4 regions of the Cedecea sp. Ae19-4 genome follow, and region 2 is predicted to be linked to each of the others. Evidence: predicted binding sites of a transcription regulator. Region 2 holds the regulator's gene; each other region holds the start of a gene.
What was found. The regulator Fur, encoded in region 2, represses iron uptake genes when iron is present. The targets are predictions, from matches to a motif close to ATAATAATGAGAACNACTATCAA.
Positions count from the first base shown of each region.

Region 1: AAIE02_RS07210 (TonB-dependent siderophore receptor) is a predicted target of Fur. The motif match lies at 1,237-1,259, and genes of this name have one in related genera.
Region 3: feoA (ferrous iron transporter A) is a predicted target of Fur. The motif match lies at 1,297-1,319, and genes of this name have one in related genera.
Region 4: ftnA (non-heme ferritin) is a predicted target of Fur. The motif match lies at 1,358-1,380, and genes of this name have one in related genera.

Region 1 is NZ_JBCHWG010000001.1:1,501,103-1,503,305, reverse strand. Features, by position in the region: gene AAIE02_RS07210 (TonB-dependent siderophore receptor) at 1-1,191, opposite strand, end outside; gene tyrP (tyrosine transporter TyrP) at 1,383-2,203, opposite strand, start outside.
Region 2 is NZ_JBCHWG010000001.1:434,213-436,415, forward strand. Features, by position in the region: gene chiP (chitoporin ChiP) at 1-600, shown strand, start outside; gene AAIE02_RS02005 (ChiQ/YbfN family lipoprotein) at 648-974, shown strand; gene fur (ferric iron uptake transcriptional regulator) at 1,069-1,515, opposite strand; gene fldA (flavodoxin FldA) at 1,795-2,203, opposite strand, start outside.
Region 3 is NZ_JBCHWG010000004.1:46,454-48,656, forward strand. Features, by position in the region: gene feoB (Fe(2+) transporter permease subunit FeoB) at 1-894, opposite strand, end outside; gene feoA (ferrous iron transporter A) at 948-1,172, opposite strand; gene AAIE02_RS21265 (Tex family protein) at 1,624-2,203, opposite strand, start outside.
Region 4 is NZ_JBCHWG010000001.1:2,009,411-2,011,613, reverse strand. Features, by position in the region: gene AAIE02_RS09520 (alpha/beta hydrolase) at 1-74, shown strand, start outside; gene AAIE02_RS09515 (UPF0149 family protein) at 148-723, shown strand; gene ftnA (non-heme ferritin) at 766-1,263, opposite strand; gene AAIE02_RS09505 (NupC/NupG family nucleoside CNT transporter) at 1,614-2,203, shown strand, end outside.

The sequences.
Region 1 (2,203 bases), 1.1 Mb from region 2:
GAAGGTTTTCGTCACCTTCCCACGGTACGAATACTTCTTGTAGGTTTCGTTTTGCTCGTAATCCGCGCCCAGCGTGATGTCGTGAGTCATGCCCAGCAGTTCAGGGCTGCCGCTGATGTCCCAGGACGCGTAATCCGTCTGGTGGTTAAAGCCACGGTTAGCATCCGCGCGACGGGAAACCAGGCCGCTGTTAGAATCGACCGCCGTGGCACGCACTTCGTTACTGTCGTAGCGGCGCTGCATCCAGGCGTAGTTCAGGTTCGTTTCCCAGGTGTCATCCAGCTTGTACGAGTAGTTGGTCGTCAGGCGTTTGTTTTTGCCCCAGGCATGGTTGGCGTAATCGTCAATGCGGCGGTCGTAAGGAATGTTGAGCGGTTTGCCGTTGATAAACGCCGTGCCGCGGTCGTACGGAATATCAAACTTATATTCTACGTAGCTGATATTGAAAGAGGCTTTGTCACCGTACCAGCTGAGCGACGGGGCAATCAGCGTGTGTTCGTCGGTGCCGAAATTCCGCCAGTAATCCTCATGCTGGCGTTCGGCGACCAGGCGGAAGGCGAAGCCGTTGCCGAGCGGGCCGGTGACGTCAACCATGCCGGACCCGCCGCCGTTGCTGCTGCTGGTGCCGCTGACGTGGGTGTTCCAGCTGTACTGCGGTTTCTTGCTGACGAGGTTAATCACGCCGCCAGGGTTCAGGATGCCATAGAGCAGGGAGGCCGAGCCTTTCAGCACCTCAACATGGTCGATGCTGGAATCCATCGCCAGGCCCTGGTTGCTGCGCACCCCGTCAATAAACACGGAGCCATCGCTGTTCGAGCCGAACCCGCGTTTGACAAAACCGTCCTCGATGCCGCCGAGAGTATTACTCTGCGTGACGCCGCTGACGAACTTCATCGCGTCATTGACCGAGGTCACCGCGTAGTCGTCAATCACCTGCGGCGTGACCACGCTAACGGACTGCGGGATTTCGCTGCGCGGCGTTTTGCTGCGGGAGGCGATGGAGGAGTCATCCTGGGTATAGCTGGTTGGTGAGCCGTCCGGGTTAGCGGTAGCGACCACGGTTAAGGTGTCTTCCTTCGGTTTGTCGGCGGCGAAAGCCGGAGCCCCAACAATGAAGGTTGAAATGATTAATAATTTTGAATTAACAAGTGCCTGGCGAACGAAAGTAGAACCAAAAGGAATGCGATTCATGATGTTGTTTATCTGAACTGAAGCGATTTTATAATGGGAATTAAGATGATAATAACAATAATTAGCATTTACAATATTAACTCTGCTTACATAATTACTGGTTTTATGTCCAAAATCCTGATGATTTAGCGGGGAATTAGCAGAAAAAATGAAGAACGCGGGACGAATGCCCCGCGTGAATATCGAGAGCGTTAACCGACTTCCGGCAGCAGGCCGACGGTAATCAGGAACTGAATAACAATCACCGCGATCCCGCAGGCAAAGACCAGCCCCAGCAGCGGCTTACCGCCCGTCACGCGCCACGTTGCCTCCGCATGCTGTTTGCGGCTTTGCCACACCAGCATCGACGGTACCAGCAGGGCAAGCACCGCCAGCGCAACGCCCGCATAGCCCAGCGCCATCACAAACCCCTGCGGGTAGAACAGGGCAAATACCAGCGGCGGCAGGAACGTCATCAGCCCGGTTTGCAGGCGGCCAGACGCTTTCCGGTTGCGGGCAAAGAGATCGCCCAGGTAGTCGAATAAACCCAGCGAAACCCCGAGGAATGACGTCGCCAGCGCAAAGTCGGCGAACAGATGAATCGCCAGCTCAACGTGAGGGGTGGCCACCACCTGACGCACCACCTGCAGGAAGCCGTTCAGCCCGGAATGTTCCGCCATCAGCCCGGTAAAGGTTGGCGAGTCAATGGCGCCGAGGGTGGCGAGTTGCCAGAAGATATAGGCCACCAGAGGAATAGCGCTGCCGACGATAAACACCCAGCGCAGCTTGCGAATATTGCCGTTCATGTAGCTGACAATGCTCGGTACGCTGCCGTGGAAGCCAAACGAGGTAAAGATGACCGGGATAGCGGAAAGCGCCAGGCCTTTCTCAATCGGCAGCGTGAGCAGGTTGGTGTGGTGGATATGCGGCATCATCAGGGCGAGCATTACCACCAGCAGAATGATTTTGGCGCTGAACAGCACGCGGTTAAACATATCGACCATGTGAGTACCGATGCAGACAATCCCACCCG
Region 2 (2,203 bases):
TTCTACGGCACCCGTGATAAAGCCGCGAACAACACCATCAATGATATCTACGATGGCACCGCATGGCTCCAGGCGCTGACATTTGGCTATAAAATTGGCCAGGTCGACCTGCGTCTGGAAGGGACCATGGTGAAGGCAGAAGGCCAGCAGGGTTACTTCCTGCAGCGTATGACGCCAACCTACGCGTCTTCCAACGGTCGTCTGGATGTGTGGTGGGATAACCGCTCTGACTTCAACGCCAACGGTGAAAAAGCCGTGTTCTTCGGTGCAATGTATGACCTGAGCAACTGGAACCTGCCGGGTTGGGCAGTGGGTGCTTCTTACGTTTATGCATGGGACGCAAAACCATCTACATGGGCGCTTGATGCTTCCGGTAACCGCCAGGATCTCGCTTCCAACAAGATCAAAGAGTCTTCTTACAGCCTCGACGCCATGTATACCGTACAGGAAGGCCGTGCGAAAGGCACGCTGTTCAAACTGCACTTCACTCAGTACGACAACCACTCCGACATCCCAAGCTGGGGCGGTGGGTACGGCAACATCTTCCAGGATGAGCGTGACGTGAAATTCATCGTGATTGCTCCGTTCACCATCTTCTGATGTGAAACCGGGCGCGCAAGCGCCCGTTTTTTTATAAGGAACCGAACATGAAAAAGATTCTGCTGATTACCGCCGCTGTATTCACGCTGTCTGCCTGCGTTCAACCTCCTGCACCTCCGGAAGATTCACGCCTGAAGCAGGCCTATAGCGCCTGTATCAATACGGCGGAAGGCAATCCGGATAAAATTGAAGCCTGCCAAAGCGTGCTGAACGTACTGCGCCAGGAAAAACAGCATAAAGCGTTTGTTGAGAAAGAAACGGTGAACGTGCTGGATTACCAGAAATGTATCCAGGCAAGAAAGAGCGGCAATGATGAAGCCGCGAAGGTACGCTGCGATAAGATTTGGCAGGAGATTCGCGCCAATAACAGCTGATAGCCTTTTTCAGTCAATAAAAAAACCGGCAAGGGAAACCTGCCGGTTTTTGCTTTTAAACGCCACCGAAGCAGCGTTTGTTAATGCGGATTACTTATTTAGGATCGTGGGCCGTGTCGTCTTCGCGGCAGTCACCTTCAGCACAGTGTCCGTACAGATAGAGGCTGTGGTTAGTCAGGCGGATGCCGTGGCGAGTGGCAATTTCACGCTGGCGGGATTCAATAGAATCATCGCTGAACTCGATCACTTTACCGCAGTCGAGGCAGATCAGGTGGTCGTGGTGATGCTGCTGGGTCAACTCAAAAACGGACTTGCCGCCTTCAAAATTATGGCGGGTCACGATCCCTGCATCATCAAACTGGTTCAGCACGCGATAGACGGTCGCCAGGCCGATTTCTTCGCCCATGTCGATCAGACGTTTATATAAGTCTTCCGCGCTGACGTGATGATTTACCGGCTCTTGCAGCACTTCGAGGATTTTTAATCGAGGAAGCGTGACTTTCAAGCCGGCCTTCTTTAATGCGGTATTGTTGTCAGTCATGCGGAAAGTGTCCTGTTGCTTAACGATTCGCTCAAACTGCAGTGAGCGTAAAGAGTAATGCGTCTCATTATAGAACTGCTACTTCTAAATGGGAACCGCAAGTATGGTGCAAAATAAGGCTGAAAAATCGTGGCGGCGTCGCCATTTACAGTAATTATCAGCCAAGCTATCAGGAAGACATTGTACAGGGATGTACGAGAAAGTTACAAACTTGTAGCAATTATTTTCATTGCTAAAAGCTATCAAGATGGCGCAAATGCTGTATTTGCGCCAGAGAAATCAGGCGTTAATGATATCCGCCAGATTCAGTTCTTCAGAAACCTGTTTAACCCACTTCTCAACGCGCTCAGCGGTCAGTTCCGGCTGGCGATCTTCATCGATGGCCAGGCCGACAAAATTGTCGTCATCCGCCAGGCCTTTGGAGGCTTCAAAGTGGTAGCCCGCGGTTGGCCAGTGGCCCACAATCGCCGCGCCGCGCGGTTCGATAATGTCGCGAATGGTGCCCAGCGCATCACAGAAGTATTCCGCGTAGTCTTCCTGGTCGCCGCAGCCGAACAGCGCCACCAGTTTACCGTTGAAATCGACTTCTTCAAGCGTAGGGAAGAAGTCATCCCAGTCACACTGGGCTTCGCCGTAGTACCAGGTCGGGATGCCGAGCAAGAGAATGTCGAAACCTTCGAGATCTTCT
Region 3 (2,203 bases), on a different contig from region 2:
CAGCAGGAACATCAGATACATCACCAGCATGAAGATCGGCAGGCCGAGGTAACGATTGAGGATGATTTTATCCATCGCCACCGTCAGCCGGTTGGGTTCGGCTGTCAGGCTATTGCTAACCGCGTCGCAAATGGAAGCGATGCTTTGGTAACGAGCATCTGCGATCAGCAGCGCGGGATCGTCAATGGTCTCTGCCAGGCGCGCGCGCGCTGAATCAAGTTTGTCTGTGGCATTGCCCGCATACGCGAGGCTGTAGATATCCCCTTCCAGCATCTGCAGCGCCAGCCAACGGCGCTGCGTCACCGGCATTTCCTGCGGCATATCCTCGGCCAGCTTTTTTGCCTCTTGCAGCAAAATCTGCGGATAGTGCACCAGCTCGTTTTTCTCGTTGGGCTGCTTGCGGTCAATGGCGAGTTTCAGGCTTTCAATACCGCGCCCGCGAGTAGACACCAGCGGCACGACGGGGCAGCCGAGGCGGGCGGCCAGCGCGTCGATGTCGATGCGAATCGCCTGTTTCTCGGCAATATCCAACATATTGAGCGCCACCACGCACGGGATGCCCAGCTCGAGTAGCTGGAGCGTCAGGTAGAGGTTACGCTCAAGGTTAGAAGCATCCACTACGTTGATTAACAGATCGGCATCGCCGCTCAGGATGTAGTGGCAGGCGATTTGCTCATCAAGCGAAGTTTGTGACGAAATGGTGGTGAGTGAGTAGGTGCCGGGTAAATCAACCAGCGTGACCTGGTGCTCAAGGGTGGAAAACTGACCTTCTTTGCGTTCTACGGTGACACCCGCCCAGTTCCCCACGCGCTGGCGGGCACCCGTCAACTGATTAAATAACGTGGTTTTACCCGAGTTAGGATTACCGATTAAACCTATGGTTAAGTTTTTCATTTTATTCGTAAACTTCGTTGAATGTGCAAAATAACGCGAACGTTTCCCCGCCGTTACGCCACGGCTTCGATATTGACCAGCGCGAGATCTTTTTTGCGCAGCACCAGGCTAACGCGGCGCGTTTCGATATGAATAGGGTCGCCGAGAGGCGCCACGCGGACGACGTTGAATGAGGAACCCGGCAGCATGCCGAGGGACAATAATTTTTGGCGATAAGCCGGACTGATTTCACTGGCGAAGCCGGTAATTTTCCACGCGCTATTCGGTATGAATTGCATAAGACCTACTTAGAGCTGGGCTCTGCATTGACGCTGACTGAATGATCGCTTTATTCACGAGCGATGCGTGTAATAAAAACGAATTAAGCTATCGGAAGAAAGAGAAGAAATATCGTTCAATGCAATGATAATGAGAATGGTTACTGTCGACAATATTTATTTTTCTGAGTGAATTTAACCAAAATAGGTATTTTTCTGGCTGATTTAGTGGGGTTGTTTTTAACGAGCGGAAGAAATTGGTTTCTTAATTGCATGAAAAATAGAGTAATGGCTTCTCTTTGGTGAACGATGAATGTTATTTCGTTATTGCCGATGTTACAGGGATGATAATTGCTGGTTTCATGGCGGGGTAGATATTGAAAATTGATTTAGATCAAGAGTACGTTATTTTTCTGCTTTTTGTCGGCGATGGAAAAAATAAGATCTCTCCCCGAAGGGAGAGGTCAGACAATTAACGCTTCTTGCCCATCGCAGCGGCCAGCGCATCCATCATCGCGCTATTCCCACCGGCGGCGTTTTCACGCCCGCGCGGTTTTTGTTGTGCTGTTGGCCTGCCTTTTTGCTCGCGAGGTGCGTTGCCACCCCCATTACCGCGACGGCTGCCACCTTCGCCAGGCTGTTCATCAAGGCGCATGGTCAGGGCGATGCGTTTCCGCTGCAGGTCCACTTCCAGGACTTTAACTTTAACGATATCGCCCGCTTTCACCACTTTGTGCGGATCGTCGATGAATTTGTCCGACAGGGACGAAATATGCACCAGGCCGTCCTGATGCACGCCGATGTCGACAAATGCGCCGAAGTTGGTGACGTTGGTCACCGCGCCTTCCAGCACCATGCCCGGCGTCAGGTCGTTCATGGTTTCCACGCCTTCGGCAAACTGTGCGGTCTTAAACTCAGGGCGCGGGTCGCGGCCCGGTTTTTCCAGCTCTTTGATAATGTCCGTCACGGTTGGGACGCCGAAACGCTCATCGGTAAACTGGCTGGCCTTCAGATCGCGTAATTCGCTGCTGTTGCCCATCAGGTCCTGCAGC
Region 4 (2,203 bases), 1.6 Mb from region 2:
CGCTGCAGCACACGCCCTCGCTCTACGACAAAACCTGTCAATTATTGGTGGAATGCCTGACGAAAGCGGAATGAAAATGACTCGTCGCGCGTAGAACGGGTACACTACGCCAAATTTTATTCAAAACGCGAGACGAGGAAGCCAAAAATGACCCAGGGCCCGCTGAACGAAGACGAAATTATCTGGCTGGATGACATTCTGCTGAAGTACGGCACCGCGCATTCGGTGATTGATGTAGCCGAGCTGGATGGGCTGCTCACGGCGCTGCTGTCAGGGCCAACTGTGACCGAACCTGCTACCGTGCTGCGGGCGGTATGGGGCGGCGATGTCGAGCCGGAATGGGAAAGCAAAGAAGAGCTGACGCGCTTTAGCGTACTGGTGTTCCAGCATATGAACGACATTGCCGAACGCCTGGCGGAGTATCCGGGGCAGTTTGAGCCTCTGTTTGGTACCAGCGAAGTGGATAACCGCGAAATCACCATCGTGGAAGAGTGGTGCTACGGCTACATGCGCGGTGTGTCACTGGAAAGCTGGCCTGCGCTGCCGGCAGAACTTCAGCCAGAGCTGGAGGCGATTGCCCTGCATGGGCTGGAAGAGAATGAAGCGAAGTTCGAAAGCCTGACGCCGGAAGCATTTCTGGCGAGCATTGAGGCGATTAAACCTGCGGCACTGGCGTTATACGGATACTGGCACAGCCAGCGAAACGGCGGGGCGCTGCACTAAAATGAAAATAGCAGGCCGCAATGGCCTGCTACTTAACGGCAATTAAGCCTGAGCGTCCAGCGTGGCCAGCTCTTTATCGACAAAGTAAAGGCCTTCGCCGCTTTTGCCCACCAGGCTGAGTTTATCCAGCACGGATTTAAACAGTTTCTCTTCTTCATGCTGCTCGGCAACATACCACTGCAGGAAATTAAAGGTTGGATAATCCTGAGAGGTCATTGCGGAATGGGCCAGAGCATTAATCTGACGCGTAATTAACTGCTCGTGCTCGTAGGTCGCTTTAAATAATTCGTCCAGTGAAGCGTATTCTAAATACGGGGACTGAATGGCGTTAATACGCGGCATGCTCCCGGTATCACTTAAATATGCAAACAGACGCTGCATGTGCTCCATCTCTTCCTGAGCGTGGCGGCGCAGGAACGCGGCAGCCCCTTCGAAGCTGTGATAGCTGCACCAGGCGCTCATCTGCTGGTAAAGCAGGGAGGAGTAGAGTTCAAGGTTCATCTGCTCGTTCAGTTTTTCAATCATTTCCGTCTTCAGCATCACAGGCTCCATATTTTTTGAGGGGCGTTAATATGGCGCTACTTTAATTATTAATTTTCCATAATGCAAAGAAATTGTTAATTATATTAGTGTAATGAGAATGGTTGTTACTATTATTTTATTTGTGACAAAATGAATTAATAATGAGAATTAATCTTGTTCCGCTTCGCTATTTTATTGCCAAATAACGTGTCATGAATTAGTCATATTTAGCCTCGCAAAATGTTAACCATGCTAAGAGTAAGCCTATGTTGTCATTGGAAAATCTTATGGCTAAATATTCTTATGCCCGCCATTTACCTGACGCGGGAGCTGTGGCTAAATACGTTTCTTTCAAAATTAGACTGCACATGAATATTCTTCATTTTCTTCTCGCACTTTTTGTCATCATGGGACTGGCGTGGCTGGTGAGCTTCGATCGTAAAACCATCCGCATCCGCTATTTGTTACAACTTGTCGTCATTGAAGGCCTGCTGGCGTTCTTCTTCCTGCACTCCGACAGCGGCTTGTGGGTGATTAACGGCGTGTCCGGTTTCTTTGGCCACCTTCTGACCTTCGCCGGGCAGGGCAGCGACTTCGTCTTTGGCGGCATGAGCAAAGCGGGCCTGGCCTTTATCTTCCTCGGCGTGCTGTGCCCGATCATCTTTATCTCGGCGCTGATCGGGATCCTGCAGCACTTCCGCATTCTGCCTATTATTATTCGCATTGTCGGTACGCTGCTTTCTAAAGTGAACGGCATGGGCAAACTGGAATCATTCAACGCCGTGAGCTCGCTGATTCTGGGACAGTCCGAAAACTTCATCGCCTACAAAGGCGTGCTGGGCGATCTTAGCTCTCGCCGCCTGTTCACCATGGCCGCAACGGCGATGTCCACGGTTTCGCTGTCCATCGTCGGGGCCTACATGACGATGCTGGAGCCGAAGTATGTGGTTGCGGCGCT